DNA from 2 places in the Nocardia higoensis genome. Region 2 is predicted to be linked to the other one. Evidence: predicted binding sites of a transcription regulator. Region 2 holds the regulator's gene; the other holds the start of a gene.

Region 1 (7,410 bases), 330 kb from region 2:
CAGGTAGTCCACCAGGTCGCCGACATCGATGGTCAGTGAGCCGGGAACTGTTGCCGGACCGGCGTTCTCACCCACGATCACGTCGTCGTCGCCGAGTTCGGGGCGGTATCCGGCCTCGATCGCGGGGGCGACGGCATCCGGATCGGTGGACTCGGAACTGCCTGCCGCCACGCCGGACTCCGACTCGGAGAGGCGAGTGGCCGCCTTGCGCAGCGCCTTCGCGATCAGCCGTTCCATCTGCCGCACCCCGGCTTCCCGGGTGTAGTTCGCGGCGATCTCGCGCAGCGCCGCCTCGGTGACGCCGACCTCCTCGGCGGTCAGCGCGTTGCGCTCCAGCTGCCTGGGCACCAGGAAGTCTCGGGCGATGGCCACCTTGTCGTCCTCGGTGTAGCCGTCGACCGTGATCAGCTCCATGCGGTCCAGCAGCGGACCGGGAATGGTGTCCATGACGTTGGCGGTCGCGATGAACAGCACGTCGGACAGATCCAGATCCAGATCGAGGTAGTGGTCGCGGAAGGTGTGGTTCTGCGCCGGATCGAGCACCTCCAGCAGTGCCGCCGCGGGGTCGCCGCGGAAATCCGAGCCCACCTTGTCGATCTCGTCGAGCAGGACCACCGGGTTCATCGACCCGGCCTCTTTCATCGCGCGCACGATCCGGCCCGGCATCGCGCCGACGTAGGTGCGCCGGTGACCGCGGATCTCGGCCTCGTCGCGCACACCGCCCAGGGCGACGCGCACGAACTTCCGGCCCAGCGCCCGCGCCACCGATTCACCCAGCGAGGTCTTGCCGACACCGGGAGGGCCGACGAGTACCAGCACCGCGCCGGAGCCGCGGCCGCCGACGACCTCCAGCCCCCGGCGCGCTCGCCGGGCCCGCACCGCCAGGTACTCGACCATCCGGTCCTTGACCTCGTCGAGCCCGTGGTGGTCGGCGTCGAGCACCGCCCGAGCGGCGGCGACATCGGTGCTGTCGGTGGTCTTGTCCTGCCACGGCAGTTCGAGCACGGTGTCGAGCCAGGTCCTGATCCAGCCGGATTCGGGACTCTGGTCGCTGGTCCGCTCCAGCCTGCCGACCTCGCGCACGGCGGCCTCGCGCACGGCGCCGGGCAGGTCGGCCTGCTCCACGCGGGTGCGGTAGTCCTCGGCGCCGTCGGGTTCGTCCTCGCCGAGTTCCTTGCGAATGGCGTTGAGCTGCTGGCGCAGCAGGAATTCGCGCTGGGTCTTCTCCATGTTCTCGCGGACCTCCTCACCGATCTTCTCGGTGAGTTCGGACTCGGCGATGTGCGCCTTGGTCCATTCGATCAGCGAGGTCAGCCGCTGCGCGGGCTCCGGGGTTTCGAGCAATTCGCGCTTCTGCTCGGCGGACAGGTAGGAGGCGTAGCCCGCGGTATCGGCGATCGCGGAGGGGTCGGTCAACTGGTCGACCGCGTCGATGAGCTGCCAGGCCTCCCGGCGCTGAAGCACCGAGATCACCAGCTTCTTGTATTCGGCGGCCAGTTCCTTCGTCCGGCCGTCGGCGGGCGGAGTTTCGACCGGCTCGGCCTCGACCCACAGCGCCGCGCCGGGCCCGGTGACGCCGTGGCCGATCCTGGCGCGGCGTTCGGCCTTGAGCACGGCAGCGGGCGTGCCACCGCGCATCCGGCCGACCTGTTCGATGGTCGCGATCACGCCGTAGGCGGCGTAGCCCTCGGGCAGGCGGGGTGCGAGCAGCACGGCGTCGGTCTGCGCGGCGCGCGCGGCGTCGATCGCGGCCTGCGCGGATTCGTCGAGTTCGATGGGCACGACCATGCCGGGCAGCACGATCGGATCGGTCAGGAACAGCACCGGCAGATCACGGGGTGTAGTCACGTCTTCGATCCCTCCAAAGAGTTGAGCGATACCTACTCAACCCACCGGGATTTCGCATTGTTCCTTCTGGTGGCGGTGTTCACCGACAGCGAATCCGGAGATTCTCATCCGCCATATCGATCCCTCATTCGGACTGGGGCGGCCGGGTTGTCGGCGTTCGTGCGCCGCCCCGATGCCGAGCGACGCTTCCGAACCGGCCACCCGCCGGGCTTCCGAATGGACGGGCCAGCGTCTGATCGCAACGCCGAAATACCCCTCGCGCAATTCGATTCGGCTTTGTCACGATCACCTCGCCGTTACACGAATCGTGTTATGGGAGGGTGACTGAGAAGTTACTGAGAATGATCAGGGAAGGTGATCACGGACACACAAGGCGGGCGCGTGGGCATCTATGGTTCTCCCGTGTCCGCCACCCGCTCCGGTTCACCCGGCACACTGTGTGTGCTCCCGACCCCGGCGATATCGAAGGCCCGCTTCGGCCGTTCCTTCACGACCTGCCGCGCGGTGAACGAGGTACTCGAGGACTGCCTGCGGCAGCACCTCGCGGAATGGGACCCAGCGCGGTGACCCGAGCGCAATTCTTTTCCCGCACGAATGGCGACACGTCGAACGGGCAGGTCGGCCGCGGCAATACAGCTGCGGAGAGAACAGCTCTGCACCCGGTAGCGATGCGGCGTCAGTCGAAAACTCCGGCGGATGGTCGGCCTCGGTTGCACCGCCGCATCGTCGTGACCTGGGTGACCGCGATCCTGATGCTGGTGTTCTCGCTGGCCGGCTGCGATGGCGAACGCGACTATCTTCACCAGACGACCACCTCCTCCTCCGGCGCCGCGGCTTTCAGCGCTGCCGAAGCAGAGTTCTGCTCCGCGCCCGGCGGGCCCGACGAACAACCACACGCCCGCCACCTGGCCTCCAACGACTTCGCTGTCGCCGGATCCGATACCGCGAAAGCTCGCGTCGCTTCCGATCAGGGCGGACACGTGGCTGTCGAGGGCGCACCTACCCCGGCCACCTTTTCCCTCTCCACCGTCCCACTGACCTCTCTCGGTGGCCGCGACATCTTGACCCATTTCTGTATCTCCAGACGCTGACAGGCCAGCGCCAGGCCGACGGCCCACAGGGCCGCGCGGCCGGTGTCTGCTGCTCGAAATCGTCTGCGCCGCATCGCGCGCACATACAGAAAGCGACACCCATGGACGATGTCGTCATGTCCGGGACCCTCACGGACCTCACCGAACCCTGGGGCGAGGCGCTACTTCGTGCCCGTTCTCCCCACGAATTGATCGGTAACACCCCGGTGCAGTGGATAGGGGCCCCATTGGCACCTCCGAACCGGGGCTTCTGGGCGAAGCTCGAGGGCGCGAACCCGGGCGGAATGAAGGACCGACCTGCCCTCCATATGGTCCGGCAAGCCGAGATACGCGGCGATCTGGCGCCCGGAGCGCGGATCATCGAATCCACCAGCGGAACCCTGGGCCTCGGCCTGGCCCTCGCGGGGATTGTCACCGGGCATCCGACCACAGTAGTGACCGATCCCGGATTGGAACCGATCGTCTCCAGAATGCTGGCCGCCTATGGGGCCGAGGTCGAGCTGGTGACCGAACCCCACCGGGTCGGCGGCTGGCAGCAGGCGCGCCGGGAACGGGTCGAGGAATTGCTGGCGGCCGAACCCGGGTCGTGGTGCCCGGACCAGTACACCAACCCCGACAATGTCGCCGGTTACGAATCGCTGGCACTGGAGTTGATGAACCAGGTCGGTGGCGTCGACGTGCTGGTCTGCGCAGTCGGCACGGGCGGCCACTCCGCCGGAGTGGCCCGGGTGCTACGACGGTTCCAGCCGGAGATGAAGCTCATCGGTGTGGACACCGTCGGCTCCACCATCTTCGGCCAACCGGCACAACCTCGCCTGATGCGTGGTCTGGGTTCGAGCATCTACCCGGCCAACGTCGACTACGGCGCCTTCGACGAAGTGCACTGGGTCGGCCCCGCCGACGCGGTATGGGCCTGCCGCGCGCTGGCGTCGACCCACTACGCCAGCGGCGGCTGGAGCGTGGGCGCAGCGGCACTGGTGGCCGGATGGGTGGCACGAACCCACGACGCCGACACCCGGATCGCCGCAGTGTTCCCCGACGGGCCGCACCGCTATTTCGACACCGTCTACAACGACGCCTACTGCGCCGAGCACGGACTTCTCTACGCCGAACCCCCGCTCGGCCCCGAGATCATCGACCACCCCGGGCAGCGGGTAGTGCAGAACTGGACCCGGTGCACAACCGTGGTCGACCCGCGCCCCCGCCCTGCCTCCTCCGAGGTGGCGCCATGACCCTGCTCGGAAAATTCCGCAGCTTCGACCTGCCCGCACGCCTGCTGATGATCAACCAGTTCGGCATCAACCTCGGCTTCTACATGCTCATGCCCTATCTTGCCGGGTACCTCGCCGGACCCCTCGGCCTCGCAGCCTGGGCCGTGGGCTTGGTATTGGGAGTACGCAACTTCTCCCAACAGGGCATGTTCCTCATCGGCGGGACCCTCGCCGACCGGCTCGGCTACAAACCGCTCATCGTCGCCGGATGCCTGCTGCGCACCGGCGGCTTCGCGCTGCTCGTCTTCGCGGAATCACTACCGGCACTACTGCTTGCCTCGGCCGCGACCGGTTTCGCGGGCGCACTGTTCAATCCGGCGGTCCGGGCCTACCTGGCCGCCGATACCGGGGAACGCCGCGTCGAGGCTTTCGCCGTGTTCAACGTGTTCTACCAGGCCGGAATCCTGGCCGGACCGCTGGTGGGCCTGGCGCTGATGGCCCTGGACTTCCGCGCCACCGCCGGGGCCGCGGCGGTGGTCTTCGCCACGCTGACGGTGGCGCAACTGTATGCACTACCCAACCGGCACACCCTCGAGGCTCCGCAGAAGAACTCGGTACTCCACGACTGGCGGACCGTCGCTGGCAATCGCCGATTCGTCTGGTTCTCCATCGCCATGATCGGGTCCTATGTGTTGTCGTTCCAGACCTACCTGGCGCTGCCGCTGCAGGCCGAGGTCATGGCCGGCGACCACGCACAGGCTCTGGTCTCCGCCATGTTCGTCGTGTCCGCGATCGTGGCGATCGCCGGACAGTTGCGCATCACCGCGTTCTTCGCCGACCGCTTCGGTAACGGGCGCTCCTTGGTGATCGGCATGTGTGTCCTCGCCTTCGCGTTCCTCCCACTGGCGATCGTCCCGGGCGTCGGCACCTTCGGCACCGTCGCCGCCTACGCCGCGCTGCTGATCTCGGCGGCGTTGCTGGCCATCGGCACGGCCACGGTGTTCCCGTTCGAAATGGACAGCGTGGTCTCGCTGGCCGGAAACCGGCTCGTAGCAACCCACTACGGCTTCTACAACACCATCGTCGGTGTCGGCATCCTGCTCGGGAACCTCGCCACTGGAGCCGTCCTCGGCGCCGCGCGGGAAGCAGGTGCCGAAATCCTCGTCTGGCTCGGCCTCACCGCACTCGGCGTCGTCTCCGCACTGGCACTGCATCGCCTCGACCGGTCCCGGCCCGCGCAACACCCCCAGCCGGAGCACGCTCGGGTCTGACCGATCGGCTCGGTGGTCGGCGCGCCGAGATCTCTGCGCCGCAGACCCCGCCATCGCACCGGCTGATCCGCCGACGCCGACTTCGTCTCTCGAATGAGCCGCCTCTGCACGTCCCGGTCGGCTCAACCCCGAATCCATCGTGTTCGATCACAACAGCAAAGGAATACTGTGAAACTGTTCGCCTCACTGACCGTCCTCACCGCCCCGCTCAGCGCGCTCCTGATGACGAGCGCGCCTGCGGCGGCAGTATCGGTAACCCCCTCCGACAGCACGGTCACCGTGCAGCTGACTCAGGCCGAAGCCGCAGCCATCACCGCACTGAACCTGGGCCCGGTCCTGGGTGCCCTGCCGCCCAACTTCACTCCGTACGCCAAACAGCTACTCGGCGACAACATCTCCCGGCTCGCCGCCCAGGCAGCCCGAACGCCCGGCTCCGCGCTGGTGGTGGTGATCGATCAACCGGTCGCAAGCCCTCCCGGTGTCAGTGTCTCCGTGACCCGCTGACCGAGCACCGCTCGGACGGTACGAGGCTGACCTCGGAAAGCCGAGCAGTGCCCGACACCGTGGACCAGGCGCTCACCACCGGGGCGCCTGGTCCAGTTCACCGACCGCCACCCGGCACCCGGACGATCGGCGGCACCGGGACGGCGCGCGTTGACACCCGATCAGGGCAATGAGAATGTGAGGCTTCGAGCTAGTTCACAAGATCGGTTGAAGGGGGACCTCCAGGATGTCGACACTCGCGACAGGGGTGTTCATCGACTGGGAGGATCTGACCGGGCAATCCACGTTCGTCGTCGAACTGATCAGTTTTCCGATCTTCGCCGCGATCGCGGGCCTGCTCACCAACTGGACCGGCGTGCTCATGCTGTTCTGGCCGGTGGAATTCCGCGGCGTGCGCATTCCCGGACTGCACGTGCTCTATCCGTACCTGCCGAGGCGGGTGCAGGTGCTGCCGACATTCTCCGGTGACGGCAGACGGCTGGGTTTCCAGGGTTTCATTCCGGCGCGTGCGGAGAAGATGGCCAGCATCTGCGTCGACAAGGCGCTCATGCGGATCGGCAGTCCGAAGGATTTCATCCACGAACTCGATCTGGACGGGGTCGCGGACTATATCGCCGAGATCGCCGGGTCGCGGACTCCCGAGATCGTCGACGAGGTGATGTACCGGGAGAACCCCGATCTGTGGAAAGCGGTGCCGCGCCAGGTCAGGCAGGTGATCTATCAGCGCGTCGAAGCACAGTTGCCGAAATTGTGCAGGCGGTCGTTCGAATCCCTCGGCGACAATATCGACCAGCTCATCGATATCAAGACCTTCGTCATCCGCTACCTGCGTCAGAATCCGGAGATCCTGAAGGATCTGACCACGACGATCGCCGAGCCGGAACTGAAATTCATGATCCGGATCGGCCTGCTCGGCGCGCCGTTCGGTTTGCTGCTGGCCCTGTATCTGCACGTGCACGAGAGCATTCCGGTGATCGGCTGGCTGCCCGCCTGGCTGATCGTGCTGCTCGCCTCGGCGGCCATCGGCGTGATCGTCAATGTGATCGCGGTGAAGATGGTGTTCGAACCCGGCGATCCGCAACCGCGCTACAAATACTTGTGGCGCCAGGCGCTGCTGGCCAAGCGACAGCCGCAGGCGGCGACCGATCTCGCGCATATCCTCGCCTACCAGGTGCTCACCCTGCCGAATCTGTCGGAAGAACTGCTCGAGGGGCCCAACGGCGACAAAACCCGTCAGCTCATCGAACGGCTGATTTCCGACGAGATCCACCGCCAGCTCGGGCCGACCCATTCGGTGGTGCGCGCGGCGTTCGGCGCACGCCAGTTCGACAACCTGACCGTCGGCGCCGCGGGCGCGGCGGTCGGGCTGGCGCCGAGCCTGGCCGAGGACGAGGAGTTCGCCCGCGAACAAGCCTCGAAGATCGACGAGTTCGCCACCCGGAAACTGCGAATGCTCTCGCCCGGCGAATTCATGGAGATGTTCTA
Region 2 (7,410 bases):
ACCAACGTCGACCGGACCATCCGGTCGGTCAAGCGTCACATCGGCACCGACTGGTCGGTGGAGATCGACGGCAAGAAGTACACCCCGCAGGAGATCAGCGCGCGCACGCTGATGAAGCTCAAGCGCGACGCCGAGGCCTACCTCGGTGAGGAGATCACCGACGCGGTCATCACCGTCCCGGCCTACTTCGAGGACTCCCAGCGTCAGGCCACCAAGGAAGCCGGCCAGATCGCCGGCCTGAACGTGCTGCGCATCGTCAACGAGCCGACCGCGGCCGCGCTGGCCTACGGTCTGGACAAGGGCGACAAGGAGCAGACCATCCTGGTCTTCGACCTCGGTGGCGGCACCTTCGACGTCTCGCTGCTCGAGATCGGCGAGGGCGTCGTCGAAGTACGCGCGACCTCCGGTGACAACCACCTCGGTGGTGACGACTGGGATCAGCGCGTGGTCGACTGGCTGGTGGAGAAGTTCAAGGCGAGCTCGGGTATCGACCTGACCAAGGACAAGATGGCCCTGCAGCGCCTGCGCGAGGCCGCCGAGAAGGCGAAGATCGAGCTGAGCTCCTCGCAGAGCACCTCGATCAACCTGCCCTACATCACCGTCGACGCGGACAAGAACCCGCTGTTCCTCGACGAGCAGCTGACCCGCGCCGAGTTCCAGAAGATCACCTCCGATCTTCTCGACCGCACCCGCGCGCCGTTCCAGCAGGTCGTCAAGGACGCGGGCATCAAGGTCGCCGACATCGACCACGTCGTCCTCGTCGGTGGTTCGACCCGTATGCCCGCCGTCTCCGACCTGGTGCGTGAGCTGACCGGCGGCAAGGAGCCCAACAAGGGCGTCAACCCCGACGAAGTGGTCGCCGTCGGCGCCGCGCTTCAGGCCGGTGTCCTCAAGGGCGAGGTCAAGGACGTCCTGCTGCTCGATGTCACCCCGCTGTCGCTGGGTATCGAGACCAAGGGCGGCGTGATGACCAAGCTCATCGAGCGCAACACCACCATCCCGACCAAGCGCTCGGAGACCTTCACCACCGCCGACGACAACCAGCCCTCGGTGCAGATCCAGGTCTTCCAGGGTGAGCGCGAGATCGCCGCGCACAACAAGCTGCTCGGCTCCTTCGAGCTCACCGGGATCCCGCCGGCCCCGCGTGGCGTGCCGCAGATCGAGGTCACCTTCGACATCGACGCCAACGGCATCGTGCACGTGACCGCCAAGGACAAGGGCACCGGCAAGGAGAACACGATCAAGATCCAGGACGGCTCCGGCCTGTCCAAGGAGGAGATCGACCGGATGGTCAAGGACGCCGAGGCGCACGCGGCCGAGGACAAGGCCCGCCGCGAGGAGGCCGAGACCCGCAACCAGGCCGAGTCGCTGGTCCACCAGACCGAGAAGTTCATCGCCGACAACACCGACAAGGTGCCCGCCGACGTGAAGGCCAAGGTCGAGGCGGCCATCGGCGAGGCGAAGGAAGCCCTCAAGGGCACCGACATCGCCGCGGTCAAGGCGGCCGTGGAGAAGCTGGCCACCGAGTCGCAGGCGCTGGGCCAGGCGATCTACGACGCTCAGTCCGCCGACTCCGCCGCGTCGGGTGATTCCTCGACCGGCCAGGCCGACGACTCGGTCGTCGATGCCGAGGTCGTGGACGAGCCTGTCGACACGGAGAAGAAGTGACCGAGAAGGAGCCGATCACCGTGGTGGACAACCGCAAGATCGACCCCGAGACCGGTGAGGTCCGCACGGCGGGCGTGGACGAGCAGTCCGCGCCCGATCCGGCGGCCGACGGTGCCGCGACCGCAGCGCCCCCGGAGGCCGAAGTCGTCGAGGTCGAAGCCGAGTCCGTGGCAGACACGTCCAAGGCGGGCATGTCCGCGGGCGATGTCTCCGGTGAGCTCGCCGAGCGCACCGCCGACCTGCAGCGCCTGACCGCCGAGTACGCCAATTACCGGCGTCGGGTGGATCGGGACCGCAAGGCCGCCGTGGATGCCGCCAAGGCCGCCGTGGTCACCGAACTGCTCGGTGTCCTCGACGACCTGGACCGGGCCCGCGCGCACGGCGACCTCGAGTCCGGGCCGTTGAAGTCGGTGGCCGACAAGCTCGTCGAGGCCCTGCGCAAGCAGGGGCTCGAGGAGTTCGGCACCGAGGGCGACGCCTTCGACCCGACGCTGCACGAGGCCGTGCAGCACGAGGGTTCGGGTCACGATCAGGTGCTCGGCACGGTCATGCGGAAGGGCTATCGGTTCGGCGAGCGGGTGCTGCGGCACGCGCTGGTCGGCGTGACCGATGGCGTGGCGGACGCGACCGCGAAGGTCGCGTCGGACGGAGCAGGGGCATCGGATGAAGATGCCGCGAACAAGGATTGACATATCCGGCGCGACGAGCGGAAGGAGGGACTGACCGATGAGCCAACGGGAGTGGGTCGAGAAGGACTACTACAAGGAACTCGGCGTCTCCTCCTCCGCCTCGCAGGACGAGATCAAGAAGGCGTATCGCAAGCTCGCCCGTGATCTGCATCCGGACGCGAATCCGGGGGACACCAAGGCCGAGGAGCGCTTCAAAGCGGTCAGCGAGGCCCACGCGGTGCTCTCCGACCCGGCCAAGCGCAAGGAGTACGACGACACCCGCAGGCTGTTCGCCGGCGGCGGCTACCCCCGCGGCGGGTTCACGCCCGGCGGGGCGGGCGGCTTCTCGCAGGAGTTCAACCTCGGCGACATCTTCGGCGCCGGTGGTTCGGCGGGGGACGGCGGGCTCGGCGACCTGCTCGGCGGCCTGTTCAACCGAGGCGGCGCCCGCACCGGTGGCAGCAGGCCGCGCCGCGGGTCCGACGTGGAGACCGAGACGACTCTCGGATTCCGCGAAGCCGCACAGGGTGTCACCGTCCCGCTGCGGATGACCAGTCCCTCGCCGTGCACCACCTGCCACGGCAGCGGTGCGAAGCCGGGGACCAGTCCGCGGGTCTGCCCGCTGTGCAACGGCACCGGTGCGATCAGCCGCAACCAGGGCGCGTTCGGGTTCAGCGAACCCTGCGACGGCTGCCGGGGGACCGGTTCGATCATCGACGACCCGTGCGTGGACTGCCATGGCAACGGCATCCAGAACCGGACCCGCACCATCACGGTGCGGATTCCGCCCGGCGTCAGCGACGGGCAGAAGATCCGGCTGGCGGGCCAGGGCGAAGCCGGCCTGCGGGGCGCGCCGTCGGGCGACCTGTACGTGACCGTGCACGTCAGCCAGGACAAGGTCTTCGGCCGCAACGGCGACGACCTGACCCTGGTCCTGCCGGTCAGTTACGCCGAACTGGTTCTCGGCACCACGGTGTCGGTGCCGACCCTGGAGGGGCGCGTCGGGGTGAAGGTGCCGCCGGGCACCGCCGACGGCCGGACCCTTCGGGTGCGTGGGCGCGGTGTGCCCAAGCGCGGCGGCGGAGCCGGTGACCTGCTGGTCACCGTCAAGGTCGCGGTGCCGCAGAAGCTGGACGACGCCGCCGTCGAAGCGCTCGAGCGTTATCGTGAGGCGGAGAAGGCCGCCGGATTCGATCCGCGGGCGGGATGGGCAGGTGCGTGATGTCCGACGATCCGAAGGCGTCCGCCGGGGCGCGAGCCGAGTTCTTCATGATCTCGGTCGCGGCCCAGCTGGCGGGCATGCACGCGCAGACACTGCGCACGTATGACCGGCTGGGGCTGGTGACGCCGCAGCGCACTTCGGGCGGCGGGCGCCGGTACTCGGCCAGGGACGTCGAGCTGCTGCGCGAGGTGCAGCGGCTGTCCCAGGACGAGGGCGTCAATCTGGCGGGCATCAAACGCATCATCGAGCTCACCAACCAGGTCGAGCGCCTCCAGGAAGAGGTCGCCGAACTGCGAGCCGAGCTCGAGCGGGCCAGGGCGGGCTACCGGCCCGACCTCGCGCCCTCGCAGCGCAGCACCGCGCTGGTGGTCTGGAAACCCCGCCACCAGCGCTGAACGTCGACGAAAGGGCCGGGGCCGCGCCGAACGCGCGCCCCGGCCCTTCGTCGTTCGCAGGGCGGTCACAAAATTAGCCGAACGGCTGCTGCCACGGTCCGGGCCGACCAGTCTGCCGGAAAAACGGAGTCTATCGGGATCGTGGTCTGTTATATGGCGTGAATTTCCACGCCTTTCATGTTTCGGCGGAATTCGGTGCGCGCTGTCGTTTGTTATCGTTCCGTTGCCCAGCCCCCTCGCCTACACTCCTTGTGTTATCGGCTGCTGTCGAGTGCGCCGCACCACGTGCACTTCGAGCCCGGCAGCGCAGCACTCGCCGACGCTGTCAGTGTTCGAATGCGAAATGAGGTTGTGGCGCCAATGGATTCGCGGACCGTCGCTTTGATCAGAACTACCTTCAAGGCGGTGGCAGCGGAAGAGGACGGGCACGAGCGCCTGGCCAAGGCGTTCTACGCCACCTTGTTCGCCAACCATCCCCCCGTGCGCGATCTCTTCCCCGCCGCGATGGACGTGCAGCGTGACCGGCTGGTCAACGCCATCTCCTACGCGCTCGACCAGCTCGAGGACCCGGACGAGCTGATCCCCTTCCTCGCCCAGCTCGGTCGTGACCACCGCAAATACGGGGTCCGCGGCGAACACTACGTCGCCGTGACCACCTCGCTGAAGTCCGCGGTGCGCCGGTTCGCGGGCACCGAGATGTGGACCGACGAGGTCGACCGTGCCTGGGACGAAGGGCTCCAGCTCATCTCCACCACCATGCTCGGCGCCGCCGAACAGGAGTCCGCACCAGCGGTATGGTCCGGCCGGGTGGTGGAACACAGAGCGGTACTGCGGAATCTGTCGGTCATCCGGCTCCGACTCGATCAGCCGATGGAATACGCCGCGGGCCAGTACATGAGTGTGCAGATTCCCTCGCGCCCGCGCATGTGGCGATATCTTTCCCCGGCGGTACCGTCGAATCCTCAGGGCGAGATCGAATTCCACGTTCGCGGCATCATGGGTGGCTGGGTGAGCCCGGCGATCATCAGTCAGACGCGGATCGGCGACCAATGGCTGATCGGCTCCCCGCTCGGTGCGCTCGGCGTCGCGCGAAATGCCAGACGCAAGATGCTGATGGTCGGCTGCGGCACCGGCATCGCCCCGTTGCGCGCCCAGTTGCTGGAGATGGCGCAGCGGCGCAGCAATCCCAAGGTGCACCTGTTCGTCGGCGGCCACCACCCGTGCGATCTCTACGACCTACAGATCCTGAACGCGCTGGCGACGGAGCACGGTTGGCTCACCGTCACCCCGGTCGCCGAGAGCGAGGAGAACCCGTGGTGGTTCTACCGCGCCCCGGGCGAGCCGGAACCACATTTCCCGGGCTTACAACCCCGGCTGATCGGGCAGATCGGCAAGCTCGTCGCGGAGGCGGGCCCGTGGACCGATCACGACATCCAGATCGCCGGCTCCCCGTCGATGGTGCAGACCACCCGGTTCCGGCTCATGTCGGTCGGCGCGCGGGCCGAGGACATCCGCCACGACCCGATGTTCTGAGCCGGGTCACATCCCTTCGTACTGAATGGCCCCGCGCGGGGTCCCGGTCTCCACCAATCGGTCGACCGTCGCCCTCGTCATCGCGGGCGAGCCGCACACCAGCACCTGATGGTGATCGAACGCGCCGTGCGAACCGACCACATCGGCCAATGTGCCCTCGAGCAGATCGTCGGCCGGGAAGTCCACGTCGACCTCGGCCCGTGCGTGCTCATACCATTCGTCGGCCCAGTTGGGGTCCGAAAGCCGATCGACGACAGGAACCACGGTGAGCCAAGGTAATTCGGCCGCCAGCAGCACCAGCATGTCCGAGGCATACAGATCGCGCGGGCTGCGTCCGCCCACGAACAGGTAGGTGTGCGGCGGCTGCGGCGCGCGGGCCAGCTCCAGGATCTGCGCGCGCATCGGCGCCAGCCCGGTACCGCCCGCGATCATGACCACCTCGTCGCCTTCCGGATCGACGTGGAAGGTGCCCGCCGGCGCGCTGATCCGCCACTCGTCCCCGGCCTCGGTGTCGGCGACCAGGCTGCCGCTGAGCCACCCGCCCGGCACCGTCCGCACGTGGAACTCCAGCTTTCCGTCCAGCGAGGGCGGCAGCGCGGGGGAGAGCCTGCGGCGCACGCCGGGCTGCCCCGCGGTGCGCACCTCCACCGACTGCCCGGCGCGGAACGGCACGAACTCGCCGATCAGCCGGATGACGGCGATGTCGTGGCGTAGGCGATGGTGCCCGACCACGGTCGCCGTCCACTCGCTCTGCGCGACACCCTGATCGAGCGCCCCAGGCTCTGTCATTCGAACCGCTCCGTCATCCCGAACTCCTGTCCGCGCGGTCCGGCCGCGCTCTCCCGTCCGGCGATCATGCCCTATGCGATCGGGTCGCTGCTGATGATGTGCTCGGGGGTGCCGACCGCGATCAAGGCCCGCCGGGTGTCGGCGATCATCGACGCGGACCCGGCGATCTGGATCTGCCGGTCCTCCCACGCTCCGAAGCTGGCGACGACCGCGCCCAGGTTGCCGATCAATGTGCGGTGCATGCCGTAGGGCGCGTCGGTCGGCGGGTGCGGGTACCACCACGGATTGGTCTTCTGCTCACACACCGGCACGATCGTCAGCCACGGGTTGCTCTGCGAGAGCTGCCACATGTTCTCCACGTCGTACAGATCGCACGGGTAGCGCCCGCCGATGAAGAAATGCACCCGCGGATTCACCCCGCGCTGGCTCATCTCGATCAATTGCGCGCGCAACGGCGCGATACCGGTGCCCGAACCGATCAGCAGCACATCCTTGCCGCTGTCGCGGTCGATGTGCAGGCCACCGAGCGGTCCGCCGATCAACCAGCGATCACCCACCTGGGTTTCGTTGACGATCGCCGGGCTCACCCAGCCGCCACGCACCTTGCGGACATGGAATTCGATCTCGCCGTAGGGATTCGACGGAATGGCGGGCGAGAAATACCGCCACATCTTGGGCCGCTGCGGCACCGCGACCGGCACGTACTGTCCGGCCTGGTAGGGCACCGGGGTATCGGATTGCAGCCGCACGATCGCGAGATCGTCGAGCACCCGCCGATGCCCGACCACGGTCGCCTCCCAATACGGCTGGGATTTGTCGGAGTTGGCGCCGATCGCCATGGACGCCGAGATCAAGATGCACACATCCCGCCAGCCCTCTTCCAATTCTCTGGTCCAGGCCGGGCCGTTGTAGGTGCGGAACGCTTCCAGCAATGCGACCCCGGCCAAGTCGTAGTGCTCGGCGGTGACCCCGTATTTCCGATGGTCGCGGGCCAGTTGCTCCAGAAAGTTCTGCGCCCGGTCCCAGTCCTCGAGGTGGTCGAGAACGAAAGCGATCGCCGTCGCCAGCCGCTTGGGCTGCATATCCATGGCGGGGGGGAAGAGTTCGCGAAGCCCTGCGTTGTGAGCGAACATAT

Evidence for each region. The regulator HspR, encoded in region 2, represses chaperone genes until heat shock. The targets are predictions, from matches to a motif close to ANNTGAGTNNNNNNNACTCANNT.
Region 1: a site for HspR is predicted at 1,868-1,890, ahead of lon (endopeptidase La). Genes of this name have one in related genera too.

The regions. Positions count from the first base shown of each region.
Region 1 covers NZ_JADLQN010000003.1:369,860-377,269, forward strand. Annotated here, with positions in the region: gene lon (endopeptidase La) at 1-1,788, opposite strand, end outside; gene IU449_RS19560 (hypothetical protein) at 2,412-2,939, shown strand; gene IU449_RS19565 (PLP-dependent cysteine synthase family protein) at 3,056-4,171, shown strand; gene IU449_RS19570 (MFS transporter) at 4,168-5,421, shown strand; gene IU449_RS19575 (hypothetical protein) at 5,590-5,925, shown strand; gene IU449_RS19580 (hypothetical protein) at 6,152-7,410, shown strand, end outside.
Region 2 covers NZ_JADLQN010000003.1:39,569-46,978, reverse strand. Annotated here, with positions in the region: gene dnaK (molecular chaperone DnaK) at 1-1,668, shown strand, start outside; gene grpE (nucleotide exchange factor GrpE) at 1,665-2,357, shown strand; gene dnaJ (molecular chaperone DnaJ) at 2,395-3,558, shown strand; gene IU449_RS18120 (heat shock protein transcriptional repressor HspR) at 3,558-3,953, shown strand; gene IU449_RS18115 (FAD-binding oxidoreductase) at 4,314-5,486, shown strand; gene IU449_RS18110 (FAD-binding oxidoreductase) at 5,493-6,275, opposite strand; gene IU449_RS18105 (FAD-binding oxidoreductase) at 6,347-7,410, opposite strand, start outside.